DNA from 4 places in the Enterobacter sp. RHBSTW-00175 genome. Region 1 is predicted to be linked to each of the others. Evidence: predicted binding sites of a transcription regulator. Region 1 holds the regulator's gene; each other region holds the start of a gene.
What was found. Region 1 encodes Fur, which represses iron uptake genes when iron is present. Its sites were predicted from a motif close to ATAATAATGAGAACNACTATCAA; they were not measured.

Region 2: the regulator Fur is predicted to act here: its motif matches at 4,422-4,444, upstream of exbB (tol-pal system-associated acyl-CoA thioesterase).
Region 3: the regulator Fur is predicted to act here: its motif matches at 2,396-2,418, upstream of sodA (superoxide dismutase [Mn]).
Region 4: the regulator Fur is predicted to act here: its motif matches at 5,723-5,745, upstream of sufA (Fe-S cluster assembly scaffold SufA).

Annotation. Positions count from the first base shown of each region.
Region 1 is NZ_CP055930.1:3,558,600-3,565,865, forward strand. Features, by position in the region: gene HV107_RS16900 (hypothetical protein) at 134-406, opposite strand; partial or broken gene HV107_RS16905 (transposase) at 522-857, shown strand; gene fur (ferric iron uptake transcriptional regulator) at 910-1,356, opposite strand; gene HV107_RS16915 (ryhB-regulated fur leader peptide) at 1,349-1,435, opposite strand; gene fldA (flavodoxin FldA) at 1,648-2,178, opposite strand; gene ybfE (LexA regulated protein) at 2,334-2,621, opposite strand; gene ybfF (esterase) at 2,751-3,524, opposite strand; gene seqA (replication initiation negative regulator SeqA) at 3,708-4,256, shown strand; gene pgm (phosphoglucomutase (alpha-D-glucose-1,6-bisphosphate-dependent)) at 4,281-5,921, shown strand; gene potE (putrescine-ornithine antiporter) at 6,013-7,266, opposite strand, start outside.
Region 2 is NZ_CP055930.1:1,275,975-1,283,240, reverse strand. Features, by position in the region: gene yqhD (alcohol dehydrogenase) at 1-1,122, opposite strand, end outside; gene HV107_RS06025 (AraC family transcriptional regulator) at 1,317-2,216, shown strand; gene yghB (DedA family general envelope maintenance protein YghB) at 2,266-2,925, opposite strand; gene metC (cystathionine beta-lyase) at 3,068-4,255, opposite strand; gene exbB (tol-pal system-associated acyl-CoA thioesterase) at 4,506-5,237, shown strand; gene exbD (TonB system transport protein ExbD) at 5,244-5,675, shown strand; gene HV107_RS06000 (methyl-accepting chemotaxis protein) at 6,563-7,266, shown strand, end outside.
Region 3 is NZ_CP055930.1:2,047,164-2,054,429, reverse strand. Features, by position in the region: gene rhaS (HTH-type transcriptional activator RhaS) at 1-244, shown strand, start outside; gene rhaR (HTH-type transcriptional activator RhaR) at 318-1,166, shown strand; gene rhaT (L-rhamnose/proton symporter RhaT) at 1,167-2,201, opposite strand; gene sodA (superoxide dismutase [Mn]) at 2,492-3,112, shown strand; gene yiiM (6-hydroxyaminopurine reductase) at 3,309-3,983, shown strand; gene cpxA (envelope stress sensor histidine kinase CpxA) at 4,083-5,456, opposite strand; gene cpxR (envelope stress response regulator transcription factor CpxR) at 5,453-6,151, opposite strand; gene cpxP (cell-envelope stress modulator CpxP) at 6,302-6,802, shown strand; gene fieF (CDF family cation-efflux transporter FieF) at 6,956-7,266, shown strand, end outside.
Region 4 is NZ_CP055930.1:4,421,922-4,429,187, forward strand. Features, by position in the region: gene HV107_RS21360 (LuxR C-terminal-related transcriptional regulator) at 1-484, shown strand, start outside; partial or broken gene HV107_RS21365 (helix-turn-helix domain-containing protein) at 516-656, opposite strand; gene HV107_RS21370 (LuxR C-terminal-related transcriptional regulator) at 779-1,411, shown strand; gene fdhF (formate dehydrogenase subunit alpha) at 1,452-3,602, opposite strand; gene HV107_RS21380 (hypothetical protein) at 3,873-4,118, shown strand; gene HV107_RS21385 (hypothetical protein) at 4,346-4,714, shown strand; gene HV107_RS21390 (YbjP/YqhG family protein) at 4,714-5,220, shown strand; gene HV107_RS21395 (hypothetical protein) at 5,278-5,427, shown strand; gene sufA (Fe-S cluster assembly scaffold SufA) at 5,785-6,153, shown strand; gene sufB (Fe-S cluster assembly protein SufB) at 6,162-7,266, shown strand, end outside.

The DNA of each region.
Region 1 (7,266 bases):
TCTTATTTCCTTATTTTGTCGAATAATTTCATTGTTAAGAGATAAATAACCTTCGTGTTGAGAAGGTTGGTGGTTATCGGATAAGTGCTGGCATTACCACCGTCCACCACCTCTATCTATACTCGGGCTATGTTTATCGGCCTCTCATCTCACCGATAGATTTAACGTTCGGTATGGTCTGCATCTTCTCGACAGGGTCGTTACACAGATACTCTTCATGTTTCCGTATCGGGTTAGCATCTGCATCGAGCAGTTCAGAAACAAGAATTGCAGGTCCATCATCATCGAATGTAATGAGGTGGTAAAACGAGTAAGTGCCTCCCATTTCAGCGTATTCGACAAACTCGGTTTTTAAAGCAGGTAACCCCAGGCTATATCGAATAGCGTCACCTTTAACTTCGCGCACTTCAGCTCAATCGAGTGATCTTTTTATATGGTTAATAAAGGCAAGCCTATGCCCGTTACAAGCATCGAAGTAGAAACCAGATCATGTTTATGACCAGTACTGTCATTTTCAGATAATGACCAGGTGTTATTTAATCAAAAATACCGTGTATGTGCTGAAAACGGCACTGAAAGAGCTGTGGTATGCGCCGAATGAACAGGAGTCGATTCAGCGCGGGAATGAATGGTACAGACAATGCCAGGAAAGCGGCATAAAGGCGCTGAAGCAGTTCGCTGAAAAACTAAAGGGAAATGTTGGCGGGATAATAGCGAGTGCAAGGCACAGACTAAATACTAGCGTACTGGAAGGGATGAACAATAAGATCAAGGTGATAAAGAGAATGGCATACGGATACCGGGAAAACGACTACTTCTTCCTGAAAATAAAAGCAGCGTTCCCCGGTAAAGCGCGATCAACAAAAAAAAAGCCAACCTTTCGGCTGGCTCAGAGTATGAACATAGCACTTACTTCGCGTCGTGCGCGTGATCATTTTCGCGGCAATCGCCTTCCGCACAGTGGCCGTACAGGTACAGGCTGTGGTTGGTCAGACGGATGCCATGACGGGCCGCGATTTCACGCTGGCGCGCTTCGATAGAGTCATCACTAAATTCAATGACCTTGCCACAGTCGAGGCAGATCAGGTGATCGTGATGGTGTTGCTGAGTCAGTTCGAAAACAGATTTACCGCCTTCGAAGTTATGACGGGTAACAATGCCCGCGTCATCAAACTGGTTCAGCACGCGATAAACGGTCGCCAGCCCAATTTCTTCACCCATGTCGATAAGACGCTTATAAAGGTCTTCCGCACTGACATGGTGATTGTCTGGTCCCTGAAGCACTTCAAGGATTTTTAACCGAGGAAGCGTAACTTTCAGGCCAGCCTTCTTTAATGCGGTGTTGTTGTCAGTCATGCGGAATCTGTCCTGTTGCTAAACGATTCACTTCTAAGGAGGAAGTGACAGAGAATGCACTTGGGATAATGCGTATCATTATAGAACTGCCATGTCTAAATGAAAACTGCAAGTCTCAAGCAAAGTATGCTTATAAAAACGTGGTATCACCAACAAACTTGTTCGATGGCATCCACGTTTTACCAAGGGGATATTGTACAGGTCTGAACGAAAAAGTTAAAAGTTTGTAGCAATTAATTTAATCGGTTTGACCCGGTCAAGCGGGCGCAACCGAAGTTGCGCCGCTCACTATCAGGCGTTAAGGATGTCGTCCAGGTTCAGTTCTTCGCGGACCTGTTTAACCCATTTTTCAACGCGTTCTGCAGTCAGTTCTGGCTGGCGGTCTTCATCGATGGCCAGACCCACAAAGTGATCGTCGTCGGCCAGGCCTTTAGAGGCTTCGAAGTGGTAACCCGCCGTTGGCCAGTGACCTACGATAGCTGCGCCGCGTGGTTCAATGATGTCGCGGATGGTGCCCAGCGCGTCACAGAAATATTCTGCGTAATCTTCCTGATCGCCACAACCGAACAGCGCAACCAGCTTACCGTTGAAATCAACCTCTTCCAGAGTCGGGAAGAAATCGTCCCAGTCGCACTGCGCTTCGCCGTAGTACCAGGTTGGAATACCCAGCAGCAGGATGTCATAGCCTTCGAGATCTTCTTTGCTGCTCTTGGCAATGTCATGCACATCGGCAACATCTTTACCGAGCTGTTTTTGAATGTTTTTTGCGATATTTTCGGTATTGCCGGTATCACTGCCGAAGAAAATGCCGATGATTGCCATGAGTAAAATAACCTCTTGAAACTTAATGGTATGGTGGCGCAATTTGTCCACGGATAAGGGCAATAATAGCAGAACAGACAACCCTGCGGAAACAGCTATCACGCAGGACTGCACTCTGTGCTACATGAAAAAGGTGAGAAAGGGAGTTTTCTGACTTATGCCTTGCTGTGCAATTTTTCGAGTTGGGCGATCAACATCTCTTCAATCAGCTCGCTGCGGCTGATGTCGCGGGCGCTGGCAAGCTCGTTGAGTGCATCAACGGCATCGGCGTTGAGTTTCAGTTCGACACGCTTAAGCCCACGATTTTTATCGCGTTTAAGCTGGTTGCGTTTATTAATACGCAGCTGTTCATCGCGCGAAAGCGGATTTGTCTTGGGTCGTCCCGGGCGACGCTCATTCGCGAACAGATCTATTGTCGTACGGTCCGTTTGTTCTTTGGCCATGATTTTGAGACTTCGGGGGAAAACAAGCCGCCCTGCTATTGCCCGGGCGATAAGCGCGCCATCATACATCACCCACATCGGCACGCCAACGACTGGAAGCCCGCAGGCTTCCAGTCGCTGTCTTTTTAATCAATTCGCAGTATCAGAGAGATAGCGACGGATCGCGCGAAGCACGGCTTCTGGTTTTTCAGCATGAACCCAGTGTCCGGCTCCGGCGATAACATGCGCGCGGGCTTCGGGGAACTGCCTGATCAATTCATCACGACAGGCTTCGGTGACATACGGCGAATTACCGCCGCGCACAAAGAGGGTAGGGTGTTGCCAGGCCGCAACCGGCTCCCAGCCGACGATTTCTGAGTATTGATCCCACAGCACCGGCACGTTGAAGCGCCACTGGCCGTCGACAAACGATTTCAGCAGAAACTGCACCACACCTTCTTCATTAAGATGGTCGCGCATGATAGCTGCGGCCTGCTGGCGGGTGGAAACACCGGCGTCTGTCACTGCATTAATAGCGGCAAAGATCTCATCGTGGCGACGCACGTTATAATCCACGGGCGCTACGTCTATTACGACCAGGCCGTTAATGTGCTCCGGCGCGAGTGCGGTCAGGGCCATAACGGCTTTGCCTCCCATTGAATGCCCAATCAGCGTCACCTTTTCGAGGTTGTTTGCCTTAAGCGTATCCAGAAGATCCTGCGCCATTGCGGCGTAAGTCATCTCTGGCGAGCGCCCTGAAAGGCCATGGTTGCGCATATCTACCTGCAAAATATCGTGATCGCTAACCAGATCCCGCGCCAGCACACCCAGGTTATCCAGGCTGCCAAAAAGACCGTGAACCAGTACGATGGGAGAATTATTGTTCGGCGATTGTGCAGATTGCGCTCGGGTATTCAATTTCATGGCAAAGTTCTTTTTTTACGTATGTCAGGTTAGGGTATCATGTTGACCATTCTGCCGCCCGGCTGCAAGGATCCAGTTTAATCTGACTTTTGCCGCCAACCTGGCTTGACGCTATCCGCTGTTGGGATTTGACCTTATAATCCCAACGACTTGTATTCAGATAAGATATCGCACTGGATTAAGATGAAAACAATCGAAGTTGATGACGAACTCTATCAGTATATCGCCAGCCAAACGCGGCATATCGGGGAGAGCGCGTCCGACATTTTACGGCGTATGCTTAAAATTTCCGCCGCCTCACAGCCTGTCACTCCTGTCGCGAAAGATGTCGTGTCTCAGCCGAGCGTTGCGGTGCAAGCCAAACCCGCTATGACACCGGCGAAAGACAAAGTTCGTGCGATGCGCGAACTGCTGCTGTCTGATGAATATGCAGAACAGAAAAAAGCGGTTAACCGCTTTATGCTGGTGCTGTCTACACTCTACTCACTGGATAACAAAGCGTTTGCTGAAGCGACTGAGTCGCTGCATGGCCGTACTCGCGTCTATTTTGCGGGCGACGAACAGACGCTGTTGCAAAATGGCAATCAAACCAAACCCAAACACGTGGCTGGTACCCCGTATTGGGTGATCACCAATACCAACACGGGGCGCAAGTGCAGCATGGTCGAACACATCATGCAGTCCATGCAGTTCCCGGCGGAATTGATTGAAAAGGTTTGCGGTACAATTTAACCCTTGCATAAGAAGGACCAGGCAATGGCAAATCACAGCCGTGCAGGCCAACCTGCACAACAAAGCGATTTGATTAACGTCGCCCAACTGACCGCTCAGTACTACGTGCTGAAGCCGGTTGTAGGTAACGCAGAACACGCAGTGAAGTTTGGTACATCTGGCCACCGCGGCAGTGCGGGGCGCCACAGCTTTAACGAACCGCATATTCTGGCCATTGCCCAGGCCATCGCGGAAGAGCGCGCTAAAAATGGCGTCACCGGTCCGTGCTATGTAGGGAAAGATACTCACGCCTTGTCTGAGCCTGCATTCATTTCCGTACTGGAAGTGCTGGCAGCCAATGGTGTAGACGTCATTGTGCAGGAAAACAACGGCTTTACCCCAACGCCGGCGGTGTCCAACGCGATTCTGGTGCACAACAAAAAAGGCGGTGCACTGGCTGACGGTATCGTTATCACACCATCCCACAACCCGCCGGAAGACGGTGGTATCAAATACAATCCACCTAACGGCGGCCCGGCAGATACTAACGTTACCAAAGTGGTGGAAGACCGTGCTAACGCCCTGCTGGCAGATGGCCTGAAAGGCGTGAAACGTATTTCCCTGGATGTCGCGATGGCATCTGGTCGCGTGAAAGAGCAGGATCTGGTGCAGCCGTTTGTTGAAGGGCTGGCGGATATCGTCGATATGGCGGCTATCCAGAAAGCAGGCCTGAAACTGGGTGTAGATCCTCTCGGCGGCTCCGGTATCGAATACTGGAAACGCATCGCAGAGCATTACAAGTTGGATCTGACCATCGTTAACGATCACGTCGATCAGACCTTCCGCTTTATGCATCTGGATAAAGACGGTGCTATCCGTATGGACTGCTCCTCTGAATGTGCGATGGCTGGCTTGCTGGCGCTGCGCGACAAATTCGACCTGGCCTTTGCTAACGACCCGGATTATGACCGTCACGGTATTGTCACCCCGGCAGGGCTGATGAACCCGAACCACTATCTGGCGGTGGCCATCAACTATCTGTTCCAGCACCGTCCACAATGGGGCAAAGATGTTGCCGTGGGTAAAACGCTGGTGTCCTCTGCGATGATTGACCGTGTGGTTGACGCGCTGGGCCGCAAGCTGGTGGAAGTGCCGGTTGGCTTCAAATGGTTTGTTGATGGTCTGCATGACGGCAGCTTCGGCTTTGGTGGTGAAGAGAGCGCGGGTGCATCCTTCCTGCGTTTCGACGGTACGCCATGGTCCACCGATAAAGACGGCATCATTATGTGTCTGCTGGCGGCAGAGATTACTGCCGTAACCGGGAAAAACCCGCAGGAGCACTACAATGAGCTGGCTGCACGTTTTGGCGCGCCAAGCTACAACCGTATCCAGGCTTCAGCGACCTCTGCGCAGAAAGCAGCGCTGTCTAAACTGTCCCCGGAAATGGTGAGTGCCAACACACTGGCTGGTGATCCTATCACTGCACGCCTGACGGCAGCGCCGGGTAATGGTGCGTCTATTGGCGGCCTGAAGGTGATGACCGACAACGGCTGGTTCGCTGCGCGTCCTTCCGGTACGGAAGATGCGTACAAAATCTATTGCGAAAGCTTCCTCGGCGACGAACACCGTAAGCTGATTGAGAAAGAAGCGGTAGAGATTGTCAGCGAAGTGCTGAAAAACGCGTAAGTGCGGTTTGTGTGCCGGGCGGCACTGCGTTTGCCCGGCCTACAACAACGAACGTAGGCCCGGTAAGCGCTAGCGCCACCGGGCTATTTTTTTAACTGTGTTTGTTCTTCAATTCAAATCGCGGTGACACTAAACCGTACAGCGTCCAGCCCATAAAGGTCACCATCGCGCCGTAGAGCATCGCTTCCTGGCCGGACGAATAGAGCGCATAGAAGCTGTAAATTGCCCCAATCAGCGCCACGATGTTGGCCACTCTGGCTTTGCCCGGATCGACTTTTGCCACCTTCTGAATAATCACCAGGGCCGCCATCGACAGGATGTACGGAATGATATTCGTCACCACTGCCAGGTTTACCAGCACGTTGAACTGGCTGTTCAGCGACGGGCTGATGGTCATCAGCGACAAACCACTCTGGAAGATAACAATCGCTAACATACCCTGCACCGGCGCATCTGCTTTCGTCACACGCGAGAAGATTTTCGGGAAATAACCTTCGTCTGCGGATGACTTAAACACCTGCGCAATGGTGAACTGCCAGCCGAGCAGTGAGCCGCAGCAGGACATCACCATCAGACCCATGATCACTTTCCCGACGGTTGGGGTAAACATCTGCGCGAAGGCCAGCCCGAACGGCGCGGTGGAGTTGGCGAGATCCATGTTAGGCACAATCCCGGCAATCACGTTAGTTGAAACGATGTAGATAACGGCAGCACCCAGCGTACCGCCCAGTACAGCAATCGGGACGTTCTTTTCCGGGTTTTCCACAACTTCGGCATTCGCACAGGCGGATTCCAGACCGAGGAATGCCCACAGCGTCATGGCGATAGATGACCCCACCGCAGTAAAGAACGGTACATTGTGCGGGTTCCAGGAGTTGGCATACAGCGTAGGGCTAAACCAGAACCAGCCGATGATGCACAATCCCACCACCGGGATGATCACCCCCCAGACGGTGATACTGCTGATCTGCCCGGTGATGCGCGCACCACCGAAGTTCGCAATGGTACAGATCCACAATACACAAATGGTGGCGATACCGATTTGTACCGGACTGAGCGTGGCACCAAACAGCTCCGTACCGTAACCGACAGCCGAAATAGCAATCGCCACGTTGGCAATCAGCAACGACACACCGTAGGTATAGTTGGCCATAAAGTTGCCCGACTTACCGAAGGCATACTCCGCATAGCCACCCATGCCACCTGATTTACGGCTGAACATCCCGCACTTGGCAAAGGCCCACGCCAGCGCCATTGAGCCAACGGCAGTCACCAGCCAGGAGATAATCGAGATCGTACCGACTTCTGCGAGCTTGGTGGGCAGCATGATAATTCCTGACCCCAT
Region 2 (7,266 bases), 2.3 Mb from region 1:
GATGTCGCCATGTTCGCCCAGTTGTGTCATGCCGTGTTCTTCCAGTTTTGCCAGCAGGGCAGGGATGGAGCTACCATCCAGGCCGTAACCAGAAAGACGTGTCGGAACACCCAGTCCTTCAAAGAAGTTGCGGGTTGCTTCGATTGCGGCATCGATACGTGCATCTTCTGAGCCTTCGGTGATATTCCACACGCGCTCAGCGTATTGCAGCAGTTTGGCGCGCTTGGTATCACGTTTTTCGTTCCACAGTGCAGGCAGCACAACCGCCAGCGTCTGAGCGTGATCCAGACCATGCATTGCCGTCAGTTCGTGGCCCAGCATGTGGGTTGCCCAGTCCTGCGGAACACCTGCACCGATCAGGCCGTTCAGCGCCTGAGTCGCGGCCCACATTACGTTGGCACGCACGTTGTAGTTTTCAGGTTCTTTCAGCGCTTTCGGGCCATCTTCTACCAGCGTCAGCAGAATACCTTCCGCGAAGCGATCCTGAATTTTGCCGTCAACCGGGTAAGTCACATACTGTTCAACGGTGTGAACGAATGCATCCACGACACCGTTAGCCACCTGGCGAGCAGGCAGGGTGTAGGTGTAAACCGGGTCAAGGATTGCGAACACAGGCTGTACGTGATCGTTCATAAAGGCCTGTTTGTCGCCCGTGGTTTTACGGGAGATAACGGCACCTTTGTTGGATTCAGAGCCGGTAGCAGGCAGGGTCAGGACCGAGCCCATTAGGATCGCGCTTTTCACGTCGCTGCCACGGGTTTCCAGGATATGCCACGGATCAACGCCGTCTGCGTAATGCGCCGCAGCAGCGATGAACTTAGTACCGTCCAGTACGGAGCCGCCGCCAACAGCCAGCAGGAAGGTGATGTTCTCTTCGCGGGCAATTTTGACCGCGTTCATCAGAGTTTCATAAGATGGGTTTGGCTCAATACCGCCAAACTCACGCACGTCCAGACCTTCCAGGGCGCTGTACACCTGATCCAGCACGCCGGTTTTTTTCACGCTACCGCCGCCGTAGGTAATGAGTACGCGGGCGTCAGCCGGGATTTGTGCACGCAGGTCGGCGATAGCGCCTTTACCAAACAGAATGCGGGTTGGGGTGTGGAGATTAAAATTGTTCATTGCTCGTTCCCTATCGTGGGTGAAAAATCGTGGTGGCGCGATGGCTACCTGATGCTGCACATTGTGGCGGGCTCGCGCCATCCTCTCAATGCACATTCCTGCCGATGTCTTGCCCATTTCTACAGAGCGCTGGAGAAACAGCAAAAAACTGCGCACACTGTTAAGGTCGGAAACCGTACCCGGAGTAACTAAGAATGAACCGCGAAGAGATTTGCCTTCAGTTAACCTCTCAGATTAAACATCTGATAGATAAAGATAATAATAGTGGTGAGCTGCTGCCGGATATTCGTCTGCTCTACGGGACCCAGCCGGGTACGCGTACGCCGGTGATGTACCAGCCGGGCATCGTTTTTCTCTTCTCTGGCCATAAAATTGGCTATATCAATGAGCGCGTGTTCCGTTATGACACCAATGAATATCTGCTCCTGACAGTACCTTTACCCTTTGAATGTGAAACCTTTGCGACAGAAGCCGTTCCGCTGGCCGGTATTCGTTTAAATGTCGATATCCTTCAGTTGCAGGAGCTGCTGATGGAGATCGGCGAGGACGAGCTGTTCCAGCCATCGATGGCAGCAAGCGCGATTAACTCGGCCACGTTATCGGAAGAGATCCTCTGTGCCATTGAACGCTTGCTGGATGTGATGGCGAGGCCGCTCGATGCCCGCATTCTGGGCAAACAGATTATCCGTGAAATTCTCTACCACGTGCTGCTGGGGCCGGGTGGCGGGGCGCTGCTGGCGCTGGTGAGCCGCCAGACGCACTTTAGCCTGATAAGCCGCGTGCTCAAGCGCATAGAAAGCCAGTACACGGAAAACCTCAGCGTTGACCAGCTGGCGGCGGAAGCGAACATGAGTGTCTCGGCGTTTCACCATAATTTTAAATCAGTGACCAGCACCTCGCCGCTGCAATACCTGAAAACATACCGGCTGCATAAAGCGCGCATGATGATGATCCACGACGGCATGAAGGCCAGCGCGGCGGCAATGCGGGTAGGCTATGAAAGTGCGTCGCAGTTCAGTCGGGAGTTTAAGCGCTACTTCGGCGTGACGCCGGGGGAAGATGCTTCACGCATCAGAATGATGCAGGGAGCCTGACGGGAAATATAAGCCGGGTAAGGCGTAGCCGCCACCCGGCAATTTTTTATCACGCGCTGCAATACTTCTTCTTAATCACTACCGCAATAGTTCCCACCAGGCCTGCTACCAGCAGGAACATCGGCAGGATCATCAGGAAGGTCATCACCTGATCTTCATGGTGTTTCACAAACGGGATCATGTTCAGCGCATAGCCGAGTGAGGTCACCACGCCGACCCACAGCAGCCCACTCAGCCAGTTGAAGAACTGGAAGCGGCGATTCGAGAGGCCAGAGATACCGGCCATCGTCGGCAGCAGCGTGCGGACAAACGCCAGGAAGCGCCCGGCGAGCAGCGCGAGCAGGCCGTGCCGGTCAAACATGCAGGTCGCACGTTGATGATATTTATGGGGTAACTGCGAAAGCCAGCTCTTCACCATGCGCGTATTCCCGAGCCAGCGGCCCTGTAAATAGCTTAACCAGCAGCCCAGGCTGGCGGCAGAGGTGAGAATGACCATCGTCGGGGTAAAGTCCATCACACCCTTTCCGATTAATGCGCCGGCCAGCAGAAGCAGGCTGTCACCGGGCAAAAACGAGGCTGGCAGTAATCCATTTTCCAGAAACAGGGTCGCGAACATCACGAAATAGACAACACCCACGACATGTGGGTCCGCCAGTGCGGCAAAATCGTGTTGCCAGAGTGCCGCGATAATATCTTGAATAACAGCCATGGACTTTCCTGTGGAACAGCAGATATAGCGCTATTGTACACCCTGATTCGCCCGCAGGGTTTGATCGCGGGCGCAACTAATGCAGACTTTTCTGGTGGCGGTGTTCACAAAAGAGTCCAGGGGTACATTTTCAGCCAGCACTCTACACGATACGCTCAAACCCTGCCGCTAAATCCGCAATTAAATCGTCCACATTTTCTAAACCGATATGCAGGCGGATCAGGGTTCCGCTGAAGTCCACCTCGCCGCCCGGACGCAGGTCTGCTATCTGCTCTGGCTGGTTTGGCAGGATCAGGGATTCAAAACCGCCCCAGGAGTAGGCCATGCTGAAGAGGGTAAAATTATCCAGGTAGCTCGCCAGCTCATCGTTATTCAGCCGTTTTTTAAGAACGAATGAGAACAAACCGCTGCTGCCTGTAAAGTCACGTTGCCAGAACTCATGACCTTTGCTACCCGGCAGGGCAGGATGGTTCACGCGTTCAACCTGCGGGTGCTGCGCCAGCCATTCAGCGATTTTCAGGCTGCTCTCGTGATGCTGACGCAGGCGCACGCCCAGCGTACGGATCCCGCGGCTGGTCATGTAGGCCGTATCGGCATCAACCATTTGTCCCATCAGGTAGGCATTTTCGCGCAGTTGATCCCAGCAGCGGGCATTGGACACGGCGGTGCCAATCATGCCATCGGAGTGGCCAATCAGGTATTTGGTTGCTGCCTGAATAGAGATATCAATGTCGAAATCCAGCGCCTTAAACAGCACGCCCGCCGCCCAGGTGTTGTCGATCATGATGATGGCTTCCGGCGCTTTGCTGCGCACGGCTTTCACAATGGCGGGCACGTCATGCACTTCCATGGTGATAGAGCCCGGGGATTCCAGGAACACGATGCGCGTGTTTGGCTGAATAAGCTCTGCGATACCTTCACCAATCAGCGGATCAAACCAGCCGGTGGCTACGCCGAGCTTGCTGAGAATTTTGGTGCAGAAATCCTGGCTTGGTTCATAGGCGGTGTTAGTCATCAGGATATGGTCACCCTGTTCCACAAACGCCAGAATGGTATTGGCAACCGCCGCAGCCCCGCACGGGAACAGTGCGCAGCCCGCGCCGCCTTCCAGTTCGCACATGGCTTCCTGGAGTGAAAAATGGGTCAGCGTCCCGCGACGACCGTAAAACAGCCCGCCTTTGGCACGGTTACGCGTTGCGATTTTTTTGTCCTCAACGGTATCAAATACCAGTGAGGAGGCCCGCTGAATCACGCTGTTCACCGATCCCAGTGTGTATTTCTTGTTGCGTCCTGCCTGCACAAGCGTGGTATCAAGCTGCTTCTTAGTCATGTTCGCCAACCCTGTTTTATACGTCTGGACGTCCAGACTACCACGATTGTAAAAATGTGCACCCGGATGCTTATCGAATAAGCAGAAAATTTTATGAAAAATACGCATAAGAAATTTTTACTGCGTAAGCGCAAGGAAAGTGAGCGAAAATTACGGCAATATGTAAATAATAATGAGAACTACTATCAATTCGACGACGTTTTGATATTATTACGCTCAGATTTTGTGATTTGCGTCCTGGAGATACAGAGTGGGTAATAATTTGATGCAGACGGATCTTTCCGTCTGGGGCATGTATCATCATGCTGACATCGTGGTTAAGATTGTGATGATCGGCCTGATTCTGGCGTCCGTTGTCACCTGGGCTATTTTCTTCAGTAAGAGCGTTGAGCTCATTTCGCAGAAGCGTCGCCTCAAGCGCGAACAGCAGCAGCTGGCAGAGGCCCGCTCTCTGGATCAGGCTTCTGATATGACCTCTTCCTTCCACGCCAAAAGCCTGAGCACTCTGTTAGTGAACGAAGCTCAGAACGAGCTGGAACTCTCCGCAGGCAGTGAAGATAACGAAGGCATTAAAGAACGTACCGGCTTCCGCCTGGAGCGTCGTGTTGCCGCTGTTGGCCGTCATATGGGCCGCGGTAATGGTTATCTGGCGACTATCGGTGCGATTTCCCCGTTCGTGGGTCTGTTCGGTACGGTGTGGGGCATCATGAACAGCTTCATTGGTATTGCCCAGACGCAAACCACTAACCTGGCGGTTGTGGCGCCTGGTATCGCAGAAGCCCTGCTGGCAACGGCAATCGGTCTGGTTGCGGCAATTCCTGCGGTGGTTATCTATAACGTCTTCGCGCGTATGATTGGCAGCTACAAAGCCACTCTGGGCGACGTGGCAGCGCAGGTTCTGCTGCTGCAAAGCCGTGACCTTGACCTTAACGCCAGCTCCGTTAAACCGGTACACGCGGCGTCGAAACTGCGTGCAGGTTGATTAGCTATGGCAATGCGTCTTAATGAAAATCTGGACGATAACGGCGAAATGCACGAAATCAACGTGACGCCGTTTATCGACGTCATGCTGGTTCTGTTGATTATCTTCATGGTGGCGGCGCCTCTGGCGACGGTTGACGTGAAGGTGAATCTGCCGGCCTCTTCCAGCCAGCCGCAGCCGCAGCCGCGCCCGGAAAAGCCTATCTATCTGTCGGTGAAGGCCGATAAATCCATGTTCCTGGGCAATGATCCGGTGACGGATGAATCAGTTATCCCGGCACTGGAGCAGCTTACAGGCGGGAAGAAGGACACTACCGTCTTCTTCCGTGCGGATAAAACGGTTGATTACGAAACCATGATGAAGGTAATGGACACGCTGCATCAGGCGGGTTACCTGAAGATTGGCCTGGTTGGCGAAGAAAAAGCCGCCGTTAAATAAAAGAGAGCTGGCGAGAGCCTAATGCTTGTCAGTTAAGCACGGTGCAGGGTTCCGTTCACCTTAATACTCGCAGAAAATAATTCGTTCAGAACACGTGAACGGGATAAGGGGGCCGCCGCGGCCCCCTTATCAATCCCCGCGGCCCGCAAAGAAATCGGTGCTTCGCACTGCGCTCACCTCACGACCGTCTGCCTGCGGTCGGCTCGACTCGACATCCTGTCTCATTTCGCCTCTGGCCGCCATCCATGGCGTCCAGCCCTTGTCATCCGGTCTCCGGTTCGCCGATTTCTGCGGGACTCAACATCCGTGCCATTTTCAGGCCGCAGAGAAGGTTGAAGGTTCGTGAGTCCGGCTGAAAATCGCCGAAGCGTTTCCTGAAGGCCGGGGCGACGCGCAGGGATGCGCGGCGAGGGCGGATTTACAGGGACGTTACCTCCGCCCGTCCCCGATAAGCCGGAAGGAATAAGCTGAGGGTACCGCGAAGCGGCGAGTTTCTTTGCCGGGAGCCGGGATTGCTAAGGGGGCGGCGGCAACCCCCTTAGCACGTTCACCGCAGCGGATTATGCAGGTAGCAGGAAAGCCTAAGTGAACGGAACGATGCCACTCAAATAGCAGAGTAGTTTAATATCGCTTAACTGACTGGCATTAAGCTGGCGCAAGCCAGCTTTTTTTCTGCTGTATATCCCCACTCTTCACATTTATTTATCAATAAAGCCATAGTTAATAATCTGTTGATAGTTAAGAAAATATCAGTATTCGGCTGCGTTATTAAAATATATCTTTTTGCTGAAATGGCAGCGTGGGATATACCCACTACGCTTAAAACAGATAATAAAAAATACCTTCTTTTGAAGGGCTTATTTCACCTGCACAGCAAGAGACTCCCTATGGCGATGACGACATGGCTGCACCCGCACGCACCTCAACGCGACCTCATCTCTTTATCTGCAATACGACAACGTGCTGACCGCTTAATGCTGGTGCTTATCTGGGCCATGTGGGGCGTTTCGCTGTGCGTGGGATATATGAACGACAATATGGCGCAGGGGGCGATTATCAGTACCCTGCTGAGCTGTTTCTCAACTCTGCTGGCGATGCTTTGCCCCGGCTCGCTGCTGTTGCGCCTGAGCTTTGCTTTCGTACTGATGGCGTTTTCCGCGCTGCTTATCCATCTTGGCGAAGGGGAGACGGAGTACCACTTCTCTGTTTTTGTCCTGCTTTCGGCACTGCTGGCCTGGCGTGACTGGCGTCCGCTGGTGATGGGCGCTACGGTCATCGCGCTGCACCATCTGGTGTTTAATTATCTCCAGGAAAATGGGTTGTACGGCGTGGTGGTCTTTATGCACACCGGTTTTCATATGGTGGTCTTCCACGGCCTGTTTGTAGTGGTACAGACGGCCATTCTTCTCCTGCTGGCGGTACGTATGGAGCAGGATGCCCGTTCGGCCAGCGAGGTAGCGAGGCTCGCGGGGGTGATTAACCGCGAGCCAGGCTATCTGACGCTGGCCGTTGATAGCGAACCTGCTGACTCCTCTTTCGCCCGCACCTTTAGCCTGACGCTCGGCACAATGCGTTCCACGCTTGAGCAGGT
Region 3 (7,266 bases), 1.5 Mb from region 1:
GTTATCGCTACGCACCCTGCATCGTCAACTCAAACATCACACCGGACTCACGCCGCAGCGCTACCTCAACCGCCTGCGCCTGATCAAAGCGCGCCACCTGCTGCGCCATACTGACGAAAGCGTTACGGATATCGCCTATCGCTGCGGTTTCGGCGACAGTAACCATTTTTCGACTTTGTTTCGCCGGGAATTTAACTGGTCGCCGCGCGATATTCGCCAGGGTAAGGACGCATCACTCCAGTAACGCGAGGGCAGTCACCGTTTTCTTGCCGCAAAAAAGCTAATAATGTCAGGTTATTCGCCGTTGAGGTTGTGGTGTGGCTGCTCAGTTAATCCTTCGCAAAAATGATTTCTTTGCCTCCGCTGGCCAGTCCGTTGCGGTGGCCGATCGCTATCCGCAAAATGTTTTTGCCGAACACACGCATGAGTTTTGTGAGCTGGTGCTGGTGTGGCGGGGAAACGGCTTACACGTTCTCAACGACCGGCCTTACCGTATTACTCGCGGTGACCTGTTTTATATCCGCGCCGAAGACAAACACTCCTACGCCTCGGTAAACGATCTGGTGTTGCAGAACGTGATTTATTGCCCGGACAGACTCAAGCTCAACGTCGACTGGGCCGCGCATATCCCGGGGTTTAACGATGCCAGCAACACGCCGCACTGGCGTTTAAGCAGCAACGGCATGACCCAGGTGCGCCAGGTGATTTCCCTGCTTGAACAGGAGAGCCAGAAGGCCGACCCGCTTGCCAACCCGATGGCGGAACTGCTTTTCGCACAGCTGGTCATGACGCTCAAACGCTATCGCTACGCCACCGATAACCCCTCCGCGAGTGAACAGGAAGCGCTGCTGGACAAGCTCATTACCACCCTTGCGGGCAGCCTGAACAAGAGCTTCGTGCTGGAGAAGTTTTGCGAACAGGAGCAGTGCAGCGAGCGCGCGCTGCGCCAGCAGTTTCGTACTCAGACGGGAATGACGGTGAACCACTATCTGCGCCAGCTGCGCATCTGTCATGCTCAGTATCTGCTACAGCATACGGAGCTGATGGTCAGTGAAGTGGCGATGCGCTGTGGCTTTGAGGACAGTAACTACTTTTCGGTGGTGTTTAACCGCGAGGTGGGGATGACGCCGGTTCAGTGGCGTCATCGCAGTCGAAAGGCGGCGTAATCAGTTCGCCATGCCGAGGCCAACGATGTTGGCGGCGATAATAATCACCACGCAGCCCAGGCTCAGTACGCCCACCGGACGACGCCCGGCATTGTTCCACTCCTTCAGGATCAAACCCACTAACCCGCCGCACAGCACGTAGAAGCTCATGTGCAGCATCCAGCTCATGTAGTCATACTGCGCCGGAATACTGGCGTGACCCCAGGCGTAGAAGAAGAACTGCAAATACCACATCAGGCCGCCGAGAGCAGAGAGCAGCACGTTGGTGATGATCAACGGTTTTGCCAGAGAGAAGTCTGCTTTTACCGACAAGTTCTTCACTTTTGCCAGACGAATGAAGCAGAAGCCCAGGTTCACCAGCGCGCCGCCGCCCATAATCACCACGTAGCTTGGCAGCGCAACGTACAGCGGGTCTACGCCCAACGCGGCAGCGGCTTCATGCATCGGTTTGGCGGCGTTCATCGCAAAGGACATACCGGCCGAAAAAATGCCGCACATCACCGCCAGCACCAGACCTTTCTTCAGGTTGAAGTCTTCGGCCTTAATGCCCATTTTGCGCTCTTTGAGTTGGCCTGCGCGGGTCACGATAGCCACGCCAATCACCGCAACCAGCACGCCAAGCAGCGTCATCTGCCCGCCCTGAGTGTGGATCAGCACATCGAAGTTGCCGTTGAGGATCGGCGTCATCAGCGTACCGACAATCAACGTAATACCGATGGCAATACCAATGCCCATCGACATGCCGAGGTAGCGCATGGTCAGGCCATAGTTGATGTTACCGATACCCCACATCGCACCGAACAGAAACACCGGCAGCAGCGTGGAGGCGTTAAAAGAAGAGTAGTAAGCCCAGAAATCGGGCAACAGCACAGCGCTGATGGTCCAGGGCAGGATAAGCCACGAGACGGTACCCCCAACGGACCACATGGTTTCCCACGACCAGTGTTTAACCTTTTTAAACGGGGCATAGAAACAGGCCGCACTGGCTGCGCCTATCAGATGCCAGAAAATACCCATCGTAATCGCATGATTCATTTTTACATCCTCATCGTTTTTATATGTCGGAGGCTTCCCGCCGACTTGATGAGTGTAAAAATTAGGCGGATTGGGAACCTTCAGAAGGTTGCCGCAATTTGGTTTTAAATGGCAATTAACGCGTTAACCGCGTGAGCAGACTCACAATTTCGTGATTGTTGCGAAAGACGAATAACCTTATAAAAACTACGGCATTGATAATCATTTTCAATATCATTTAATTAACTATAATGAACCAACTGCTTACGCGGCATTAACAGCTGTGCCGCCCGACACTAATGGAGAGGATTATGAGTTACACACTGCCATCCCTGCCGTATGCCTACGACGCACTGGAACCGCATTTCGACAAGCAGACGATGGAAATCCATCACACTAAACATCACCAGGCTTATGTGAACAACGCGAACGCAGCGCTGGAAAGCCTGCCAGAATTCGCAAACCTGTCTGCTGAAGAGCTGATCACCAAACTTGACCAGCTGCCAGCTGACAAGAAAACCGTTCTGCGTAACAACGCAGGTGGTCACGCTAACCACAGCCTGTTCTGGAAAGGCCTGAAAACCGGCACTACCCTGCAGGGCGACCTGAAAGCGGCTATCGAGCGCGATTTCGGCTCTGTAGACAACTTCAAAGCTGAGTTTGAAAAAGCTGCGGCTACCCGTTTCGGCTCAGGCTGGGCGTGGCTGGTACTGAAAGGCGACAAACTGGCTGTTGTCTCTACCGCAAACCAGGACTCCCCGCTGATGGGTGAAGCAATTTCTGGCGCATCCGGCTTCCCAATCGTGGGCCTGGACGTGTGGGAACACGCTTACTACCTGAAATTCCAGAACCGTCGCCCTGACTACATCAAAGCATTCTGGGATGTGGTTAACTGGGACGAAGCAGCAGCGCGTTTCGCCGCTAAAAAATAAGGTTGCATTGACGCCTGTGAGAAGCGAGTCTTATGACTCGCTTTTTTTTGTATCTGTATACCCGTCATACTTCACGTTGCAGGTGCGTTGGCTGCGCTCGCTCACCCCAGTCACTTACTTGAGTAAGCTCCTGGGGATTCACTCCCTTGCCGCCTTCCTGCAACTCGAATTATTTAGGGCATATAAAGGAGCCAGGATGCACTACCCGGTGAATGTATTTACAGGCAAGGTAAGGGATTACGATGGCAGCCGCCCGAGCGCCATCGCCAAAGTACAGGTTGACGGAGAACTGACGTTAACCGATGTCGGGCTGGCGGGCGACGAGCAGGCCGAAAAGAAAATCCACGGCGGGCCTGAGCGCGCGCTGTGCCACTACCCGCGCGAACACTATCAGCACTGGATCACCGCATTCCCTGAACAGGCAGACCTGTTTGTGGCGCCGGCGTTTGGCGAGAACCTCTCGACCGAAGGGTTGACCGAGAATAACGTCTTTATCGGTGATATTTTCCGTTGGGGAGATGCCCTGATTCAGGTGACGCAACCGCGCTCGCCGTGCTTCAAACTTAATTATCATTTCGGTATCAGTGATATGTCGGCCCGTCTGCAAACGGCGGGTAAAACCGGCTGGCTGTACCGCGTGGTACTGGCAGGGCAGGTTTCTGCGGACGCGCCGCTGGAGCTGGCGTCACGCCTGAGTGATGTCTCGGTGTACGACGCCTGTGCGATTGCCTGGCATATGCCGTTTGACGATGAACAGTATCATCGCCTGCTGTCGGCGGCGGGGTTATCGACCAGCTGGACAAGAACGATGCAGAAGCGCCGCATTAGCGGTGAGATCGAGGATAATTCGCGGAGATTGTGGGGGAAATAACAGCCCCTCACCCCGGCCCTCTCCCCAAAGGGGCGAGGGAGAAAATACCGCACCGAGCCGTCCCCTCTCCCCTATGGGGAGAGGGTTAGGGTGAGGGGGTTACGAACGCTTATACAGCGGCAACCACAGTGTTAACCGCAGCCCACCCAGCGGGCTGTCGTCGGCTTTCACCCAACCACGGTGCTGCTGCATGGCGGTTTCAACAATCGCCAGACCCAACCCCGTACCGCCAGATTCACGGTCACGCGCCTCGTCGGTACGGTAGAACGGACGGAAAATCTGCTCGCGGTCTTCCGGGCTTACGCCTGGACCGTCGTCGTCGACAATGACGGTGATCCCGTCTTTATCCACCGAGAACGCCACCTCAATCTTCGTATGCGAGTAGCGCAGGGCGTTACGCACGATATTCTCCAGCGCGCTTTCCAGCGTGTTGGGGTTACCGTACAGCGGCCATGGCCCCGGCGGGAAGTTGACGGTAAAGGATTTGCCCATCTGCTCTGCTTCGAATGCGGCATTGTCTAACACTTCGTGCCACAGATGATTGGCTTTCACTGTTTCGCTGACCAGCGCGTTTTTCTGCTGATTGCGTGACATCACCAGCAGGTCGTTGATCATGCTGTCCAGACGATGCGCTTCCGTTTCGATACGCTCCAGCTCTTTGCTCTCGCCGCTGCGGCGACGCAGCAGCGCGGTGCCAAGCTGGAGTCGCGTGAGCGGTGTGCGCAGCTCATGCGAGATATCCGAAAGCAGCCGTTGCTGCGCTGTCATCATGCGCTCCAGCGCGCTCACCATCTGGTTAAAACTGGCGCCTGCGGCAAGGAACTCCTGCGGCCCGGATTCCAGCTCAGGGTGCTGTCTCAGGTTGCCCTGCGCCACTTCGTCGGCGGCATTTTTCAGCTTACGCGCCGGTTTTGCCAGGCTCCAAGCCAGCCAGAGCAGCAGCGGTGAACTGACCAGCATCGTGACAATCAGCAGCAGCAGCGGTCGGTCAAACAACAGGTTGATAAAGTCGGACTGGGAGTTGCTCGCAGGGCGAATCAGATAGAGCTGGTAGTTATCTTCCCCATCTCTCACGGAGAAGGGGCCAACCATTTCTACCCGACCATATTTTTTCTTCTGAGGATGATCGGCGTTATCCGCCTGGCCGATGAAGTTGCGGATAATCTGCATTTCATTGCGATCGGCCCCAATGACGCGGCCTTCGCTGGTGACCAGCAACAGACGTTGTCCGGGGGGCGCCCATTTGTCGATAGCGCGAAACAGCCTGCGCCACCACATTAAATCGTTCGGCGGATCGTTTGCCAGCTCGGCTTCTACGTGCTGCTCGATCATCACGCCCTGACGTTGCTCACTGTCGAGAAGCTCCGTCATCTGGCGTGAGTCGAGTTTTGGCAACATCAATACGAGCATTAAAACCAGTGCCAGCGTCAGCCAGAATATGGCGAAGATGCGGGCGGTTAAGCTACCTATCATGAAGCGGAAACCATCAGATAACCGCGACCACGCAGGGTTTTAAACCATGGGTGACCGTCTTTACGTTCCGGCAGTTTACGACGCAGGTTAGAGATATGCATATCGATAGCACGGTCAAACGGCGTCAGGCGCTTGCCGAGCACTTCCTGGCTTAAATGTTCACGCGATACCACCTGGCCAAGATGCTGCGCCAGCAGATACAGCAGGGTGAACTCGGTGCCGGTCAGTTCCAGTGTCTGGCCGTCGAAGCTGGCTTCCTGGCGGCCTGGATTCAGGCTCAGGGAATCCACTTCCAGCGTTGGCGAGCTGTTGTCAGTATTCTGCTGCTGTTCGCTCCAGTGGGAACGACGCAGGATAGCGCGAATACGGGCAACCAGTTCACGGTCGTTGAACGGCTTCGGTAAATAGTCATCCGCGCCCAGCTCAAGGCCGAGTACACGGTCAAGTTCGCTGCCGCGTGCGGTCAGCATAATCACGGGGGTCTGGTGTGTCTGGCGAAGCTCTTTCAACGTATCAATGCCGTTTTTCTTCGGCATCATGACGTCGAGCAAAAGTAAATCGATGCTGTCGTCAAGGAGACTCAGCGCCTGCTCGCCATCATGGGCAACCAGAACGTTGAAACCTTCCATGTCGAGCAACTCCTTTAAAAGGGATGTGAGCTCTCGGTCATCATCAACTAACAGGATTTTATTCATTGTTTAAATACCTCCGAGGCAGAAATTACGACATCAAGGCTCTCTAATCCATGACTTTACGTTGTTTTACACCCCCTGACGCATGTTTGCAGCCTGAATCGTAGACTGTCTCTCGTTGAATCGCGACACGAAAGATTTTGGGAGCAAGTGATGCGCAAAGTTACCGCTGCCGTCATGGCCTCAACGCTGGCGTTCAGTGCGTTTAGCCAGGCTGCCGTAGCAATCATCGGCGACAACGGGCTCTCAGGAGAGAGTGAAGCGCAGCACAGCGGCCAAAGCCATATGTTTGACGGCATAAGTTTAACCGAACATCAGCGTCAACAGATGCGAGATCTGATGCAGAGGGCACGACAAGACCAGCCCCCTGTTAATGTTAGCGAAATGGAGACAATGCATAGCCTTGTCACCGCAGAAAATTTTGACGAAAGCGCTGTACGCGCTCAGGCAGAAAAAATGGCACAGATACAGGTTGCCCGCCAGGTCGAGATGGCCAGGGTTCGCAACCAGATGTTCCACCTGCTATCGCCCGAGCAGCAAGCGGTTTTGAACGAGAAACATCAGCAACGAATGGACCAGTTGCGTGAGGTTGCACGGATGCAACGAAGCTCAGAAATGACGCTTTTCAGTAGCAATACCCGTAGTAACCAGTAAACCCTGTTTTCCTTGCCATAGACACCATCCCTGTCTTCCCCCACATGATGTGGGGGTTTTTTTTGCCCTTCAATCATCGTTGTTAACCGTTTATTCATCCTTTGACTCCTTAAGCATCCGTTATACTAGCGGCATGGCATGACAGGAGTGTTTATGAATCAATCCTATGGACGGCTGGTTAGCCGTGCGGCGATTGCGGCGACAGTTATGGCGTCGTGTTTGCTGTTAATCAAGATTTTCGCGTGGTGGTACACCGAGTCGGTCAGTATTCTGGCGTCGCTGGTGGACTCACTTGTGGATATTGCCGCGTCGCTTACAAACCTGCTGGTGGTGCGCTATTCGCTGCAACCGGCAGATGAAGAACATACCTTTGGGCACGGTAAGGCCGAATCACTGGCCGCGCTGGCGCAAAGTATGTTTATTTCAGGCTCTGCGCTGTTTCTGTTTTTGACTGGCATTCAGCA
Region 4 (7,266 bases), 860 kb from region 1:
TAGCCGTGATAACGTCAGCGCTGCCGATATTATCGTTCTCCCTTTCTGTATGGGGGAGACGCACATCTGTTATCCCGAATTGCAGGCGCGCCAAAAAGGTATCGTGATTGGGGTCGTGGATGACGCGCGTCGTTTTTCGGCATCACCCTCATGTTTTCAGGATATTACTTTTATTTCCCGCAGCGCGTCGCTTGATCGGATAAGCGAGGTGCTATTTCTCGCCTGGTACCGCACGCAAATACCCGGTTACCGCTGGAGGAAAAAAGAGTGCGCTGACTGTCAGCATAAAACATTCTCCCCGCAGCAAATGCGAATGATGGTGAATTTTTACCGGGGGTTGTCGGTGATGCAGATTGCCCGTTCGCTAAAAATGAGCAATAAAACCGTGTTTACGCATAAATATATGATGATGCAGAAATTTAACCTGCGAAGCGATGTTGAGCTGATTGCCCTGATTCGCAAAGTGATGGAGAGGAAGACATAGAACAGCATACGCGTCATGGTACTTATATGCTTTATATAATGACCCCTTTCTTTAAACTCGCCAAAATGCGCATTATCCCACTGCGGGAAAGGTGCGTTTTATCGCGAATATAACGCTCAGCGGTGATGTTCTCTCGCAATACGGGGGCTTCGCTAATTAGCTCATTAAGCTGGGCGCTTCAGTCCTGCGGTGCGGAGGTGTGGATTGACGATCTTTTACCGGAGTATATTCCTTATTTCCAGTGGTTTATGTGGCCAGAAGAGCGATATTCATTGCATTATATGTCGGTGGCAGATGATTAGAATACTTATCAAAGATAACGATTTGTTCTTTATGAATGGGATGGAATTTCTTTTCAAGGAGCTCTTCGAACACCGCTTTAATGAAACCGTAAAATACGTTAGCGAATATACGCCTGAGAATATCGCCCTTTCGGACGTTATTGTTCTCTCATTGTGTAAGGGGGAGCGTTATACCTGCTTCCCGGAGCTGCGGGCACGCACCAAAGGCATTATCATTGGGCTGGTAAATGAAGAAGACACACCCGAAATGTCACCCTCGTGTTTCTCAGATATTGTATACATCACGAGGAGCAGTTCACTCGACAGCATGACGAATAAAATCATTACGGTCTGGAATAAATGGCTAACGTCGAAAACGTTCGTGGCGGACACCTACTGCCTTTGGTGCAAGCATCGCCAAATGTCTGAATACCAGTTCCGTTTACTGGAGCATTTTCATAAAGGCAAAACAATCAATGAAATTGCCAGCGATCTGGGCGTCAGCAGTAAAACAATCTTTGCCCATAAATACCTGGTTATGCATAAATTTAACCTTCGTACAGATAGCGATTTAAAGGGGTTTCTCAACATGCTGGCGAAAAAAGTAAGCATAACGATGAATTTCAGGAAGAGAATAGTGCGTTGAAGATTGCCGGGTCAGGCATAAATACCACCCGGCAATGTTGTTAAATATTCACCGCATCTAGTAACCGCGTTTTCATGGTCTGATAGGCCGACGCCGCATAATCCTCCGCCCAGCGCTGGTCCTCAATGGCCTCAATCTGTACCGCGCAATATTTCGTTTCCGGCGTTTTGGATATTGGGTCGAGGTTATCCTGCGTCAGTTCGTTACAGGCGCCAATCCACCATTGATACGTCATGTAAACCGCACCGGTATTGATGCGCTCACTGATGCTGGCACGGGTAATCACTTTCCCCCTGCGCGAGCGCACCCAAACCAGTTGGCCGTCGCGGATGCCCAGCGTGTCGGCATCTGCCGGGTTTAACTGCACGCGACCAGGCTCGTCGGCCAGGCTTTGCAGTGCGGCACAGTTACCGGTCATTGAGCGACAGGAGTAGTGGCCAACTTCCCTTACCGTGCAGAGCACCAGAGGATATTCCGCATCAGGAATTTCGGCCGGTTGACGCCACGCGGTCGCAAAAAGCTGCCCCTTGCCGGTTGGTGTGTCGAACTGATTGTCTTTATACAGATAAGGCGTGCCGGGATGTTCCAGGGTTGGACACGGCCACTGGACATGACCCATCTCGCCCATTTTTTCGTACGTCACGCCATAGAACAGTGGGCACAGCTCGCGCATCTCATCCCAGATCTGCTGGTCAGACGTATAGTGCATCGGGAAGCCCATTTCGGTGGCAAGCAGGCTGATGATTTCCCAGTCGCGCTTCACGTTGCCGCGGGCTTCAATGGCTTTGCCGAATCGCTGGAAGCCACGGTCAGCGCAGGTAAATACGCCGCCGTGCTCGCCCCAGGAGGTCGCCGGAAGCAGCACGTCAGCCACTTCGGCGGTTTTGGTCATGAAAATGTCCTGTACCACCACAAAATCTAGCGCCTCAAACCCCTGACGCACCAGACCAAGATCGGCCTCCGTCTGGAGTGGATCTTCCCCCATGATGTAATAGGCCTTGATCTTGCCTTCCAGCGCAAGGTGCGGAACTTCCGTTATGCGTGTCCCCACGCGGTCATCCATCTGGTTGACATCGATGTGCCAGGCATCGGCAAATTTTTGCCGGACCGCAGTATCGGTGACATCCTGATAACCCGGGAACATGTTAGGCAGCACACCCATATCGCACGCACCCTGAACATTGTTCTGCCCGCGCACCGGGCCGACGCCGACCGCCGGGCGCCCCAGATTACCGGTCAGCAGGGCGAGGCTGGAAAGCCCTTTAACCACATCGACGGCCTGCCCAAACTGGGTGACGCCCATCCCCCACATAACGGTGGCAGACGGTGCTGCCGCGAAAGTACGCATTGCCTGGCGAACGTCGCTGGCGGCAATGCCGGTCAGATGTTCGACATTCTCTGGAGCGTAATCTTTTACCGCCTCGCGGTAGGCATCCAGCCCTTCGGTAAAACGCGCAACATAGTTTTTGTCGTACAACTCCTCTTCCAGAAGTACATAGCCGAAGGCGTTTACCAGCGCCATATTACTGCCGTTTTTCAGCTGTAGATGCTGATCGGCAATGCGCGCGGTTTCGATACGGCGCGGATCGCAGACAATAATTTTCGCGCCATTTTCACGCGCTTTAAGCACGCGTCTTGCCACAATCGGATGCGAGTCGGCGCAGTTATAGCCAAAGACCAGCAGGCATTTTGAGTTTTCAATATCGTTGATGGAGTTGCTCATGGCGCCATTGCCAAGCGTCTCCTGTAGGCCTGCAACGGAAGGGCCGTGGCAGACGCGCGCGCAGCAGTCTACGTTGTTGGTGTTAAGCACCGCCCGGGCAAATTTTTGCATCACGTAGTTCGTCTCATTGCCTGTCCCGCGAGAGGAACCGGTAGTCATGATCGACCGTGGGCCGAACTGTTCTTTAATGCTTTTCAGTTTGTTGGCGGTGTAGCGAATGGCTTCTTCCCAGGTAACGGGGGTGAACGCTTCTCCTTTATGGTAGCGGATCATCGGTTGCGTTAAGCGAGGAGTCAGCAGACGGGTGTCGTTAAGGAAATCCCAGCCGTAAAAGCCTTTCAGACACAGCGTGCCCTGGTTTGTTACGCCATCGGCGGCTTCGGCACGGATAATGCGGTTATTTTCAACGACAAGGTTTAATTTGCAGCCTGCACCACAGTAAGGGCAGACGCTTGCGATTTTTTTCATCAATAACAGACCTGTTAATAAATGAAGAGATGTTTAACTGGTTAGCCCAGTCCCGTTAGCGTGATTAGCAGGATCCGTGCCAAATCTGAAAAGGTTGTCATACGGGCATTTATTTCGATGTCGGGTCTGTCGTCGGCAGTGAATTCGTCAAATCTGACGATGATTCGTCAGCTAAATTCCAGGAGCTATTGGGTAAAAATCATTTCGGATATGATGAATAATCTGATGTGCAGAAAGGGTTCTGACCGGATAAGGCGTAAGGAAAACACGATGAAAACCTGGCTGTTCTATATGAATGATATTGCTGTCAATGTTTATGAGAAAAAGACACTCACCGCCGAACGCGCAAAAAGTCTTAAGGCCGAAGGATTTCATAGATTGCCGTTTGATACCGAGGCAAAGGATGAATCAGACGCGGTGGATAGGATGTTGCAGCATTTCCGGGAGAATACCGAGGCTCTGGCGGAGTACACCAAAGATATGACTATCCCGGCGATTATATTTAGCCTGCTTTGATTACAGGAGACGGAGCACCCCTCCGTCTATGGCGAAATGAGCGTGAACAATATCAACTGGGCTTTCTTTGGTCATGCGCAATAGTCCCCCCGGATATTCATAAAGATGCATTGCATCAGAGCCCCAGTCATATCGCGATCTAATTATTCAGAACAGCATTTTTAATCCCACAGCACTTTAATGGTTAACGTGATAATTCCGCTCTTACTTACTTAAAGGAACTAAGAATGAGTTGGAATAAAGAAGCCGCAGTTTCGTATCTCCGTTCACACGCTCTGGGGCGATCTCATAGTGAATGTGCTAAGTTTACCCGCCTGGCCATCCTGGCTGGAGGTGTTAAGGTACCGAACACAGATTATGCAAAAGATTATGGGGCGGAATTATTACGTGCTGGATTCAGTGAACTGCCGCCCGGTTCAACTTTAATTTCTGGCGATGTGGCTGTGATACAGCCTTATCCCGGCGGAAATGGCATAGGTCATATGACCATGTATGATGGCATGCAGTGGATTTCAGACTTTGTTCAAAAAAGCATGTATCCGGGGCCTGGGTACAGAAAAATGCAACCACCCATTAAAATTTACAGGATGCGTTGATGAAAAGGATATTTTTATCATTCGTTATTTTGCTGGTGGGATGCACTTCAGCTGCCAATCAAGATCAGGGCGCAAAAGACGCTACTGAATCATTTTATAAATCCTATCTTTCCGTATTCGGCAGCGATGAAACCAGGCTTTACCCTGCCGACGAACTACGTAAATATGTTTCTGCTGATACTATTGCTCGCATTGATGCCATTCAGGAAATCTCTGAACAGGAGTTAATAGAGTCTGACTATTTTACGTATACCCAGGATTACTCTCGTGAATGGGTAGCTGCGTTACGAGTAGAAAACGCAAGGCCATTTTTAAACGGTGAAGTGGTCCAGGTCATTGAGGGGGCGGGTGACGGGAGAAGCATACACCTTGAAGTTTTTCTTCGTCGTGAAAATGATGCATGGAAAATCTACCGCGTTCGTGACGTAACGAACAATCACGAGCACCCAATTTTCAATACCGGAGCTATTGCCCGGGAAAAGGCCGCAGCGGAAAGTGGGCTTTAAAAAGCGAACAATAACAAGCCTCGGTATCTGCCGAGGCTTGTTTATGGACAGAATAAAATGCCTCACCAACAAACTATCCTGTATTTTCTGTCGCGGCATGCCGGAATGACCGACCTGATGCTGCTTTCTGCTGTAGCTGTGGTCGCGCGAGCCTCCTACACCGGGCCGCCATGGTGGCAGGAACTGGAAGGAACTACGTGGGGGTAAATTGGGGAGCGATAAATTGTCCGATATTGTCCGCATCCCCAAAATCTTAAGTTGCTGATTTTAATGTAATCGACTGATTTAGTAGAAATTAAAAAATCTATCCTATAAATAGGTATTTTCGATACATATTTCTTCATTCCCACCTGTACGTCTATTTAGAATGTTAAATGCATTATTTATCAATGTATTGAACAATTAAATCCATCCCTCCGGCCTGTCGCAACAGGGTCTATGCTTAATAAAAGTAGCCAAAAAGGGCGATTTAGCGGAAAGCCCCTGCTGTCAGGGGGTTGAAGTGATAATCGTTATCACTAACATGATGTTATGCCCTGGTGGCTCAATACATGAGGTGGACCTATGGAATTGCATTCAGAAACCTTCAATCCTGCCGACTTTGCCTGGCGTGGTTTAACGCTAACGCCAGCGGCTGCGGCACATATTCACGAGCTGGTGGCTAAACAAACCGGGATCCTCGGCGTGCGCTTAGGCGTTAAGCAGACCGGTTGTGCAGGCTTCGGCTACGTGCTGGATACCGTCACGGAACCCGCAAAAGACGACCTGGTATTTGAAACCGATGGCGCGAAACTGTATGTCGCGCTACAGGCCATGCCCTTTATTGACGGAACTGAAGTCGACTACGTTCGCGAAGGGTTAAACCAGCTCTTTAAATTTCATAACCCGAAAGCCCAGAACGAATGCGGCTGCGGCGAAAGCTTTGGCGTATAGGCGGTACTATGTCTCGTAATACTGAAGCAACTGATGATGTCAACACCTGGAGCGGCGGGCACCTCAACTATAAAGAGGGGTTCTTCACCCACCTGCAAACAGATGAACTGGCAAAAGGCATCAATGAAGATGTCATCCGCGCGATTTCGGCCAAGCGTAATGAGCCGGAGTGGATGCTTGAGTTCCGTCTGAATGCTTTCCGTGCCTGGCTTGAAATGGAAGAGCCACACTGGCTAAAAGCGCACTATGACAAGCTGAACTATCAGGATTACAGCTACTACTCCGCGCCATCCTGCGGCAGTTGTGATGATACCTGCGCCTCGCAGCCGGGAGCCGTACAGCAAACCGGTGCCGAGAACAGCTTCCTGAGCAAAGAAGTCGAAGAGGCATTTAATCAGCTGGGCGTGCCGGTGCGGGAAGGTAAAGAGGTGGCGGTTGATGCCATTTTTGACTCCGTTTCAGTTGCCACCACCTACCGTGAAAAGCTGGCCGGGCAGGGCATTATTTTCTGCTCGTTTGGCGAAGCCATCCACGAACACCCCGATCTGGTGAAGAAGTACCTGGGGACGGTTGTACCGGGTAACGATAACTTTTTTGCCGCGCTCAACGCTGCGGTAGCGTCCGATGGTACCTTTATTTACGTGCCAAAAGGCGTGCGCTGCCCGATGGAGCTGTCGACCTATTTCCGCATCAACGCCGAAAAAACCGGCCAGTTCGAACGCACGATCCTGATTGCCGATGAGGGAAGCTACGTCAGCTACATCGAAGGCTGTTCTGCTCCGGTTCGTGACAGCTATCAGCTGCACGCGGCAGTGGTGGAAGTCATCATCCACAAAGACGCCGAAGTGAAATACTCCACCGTGCAAAACTGGTTCCCGGGCGATGGTAACACCGGCGGCATCCTGAACTTCGTCACCAAGCGCGCGCTGTGCGAAGGCGAAAACAGCAAAATGTCCTGGACCCAGTCGGAAACCGGCTCTGCGATCACCTGGAAGTACCCAAGCTGCATTCTGCGTGGGGATAACTCCATCGGTGAGTTTTATTCTGTGGCGCTCACCAGCGGACGCCAGCAGGCGGATACCGGCACCAAGATGATCCACATTGGTAAAAACA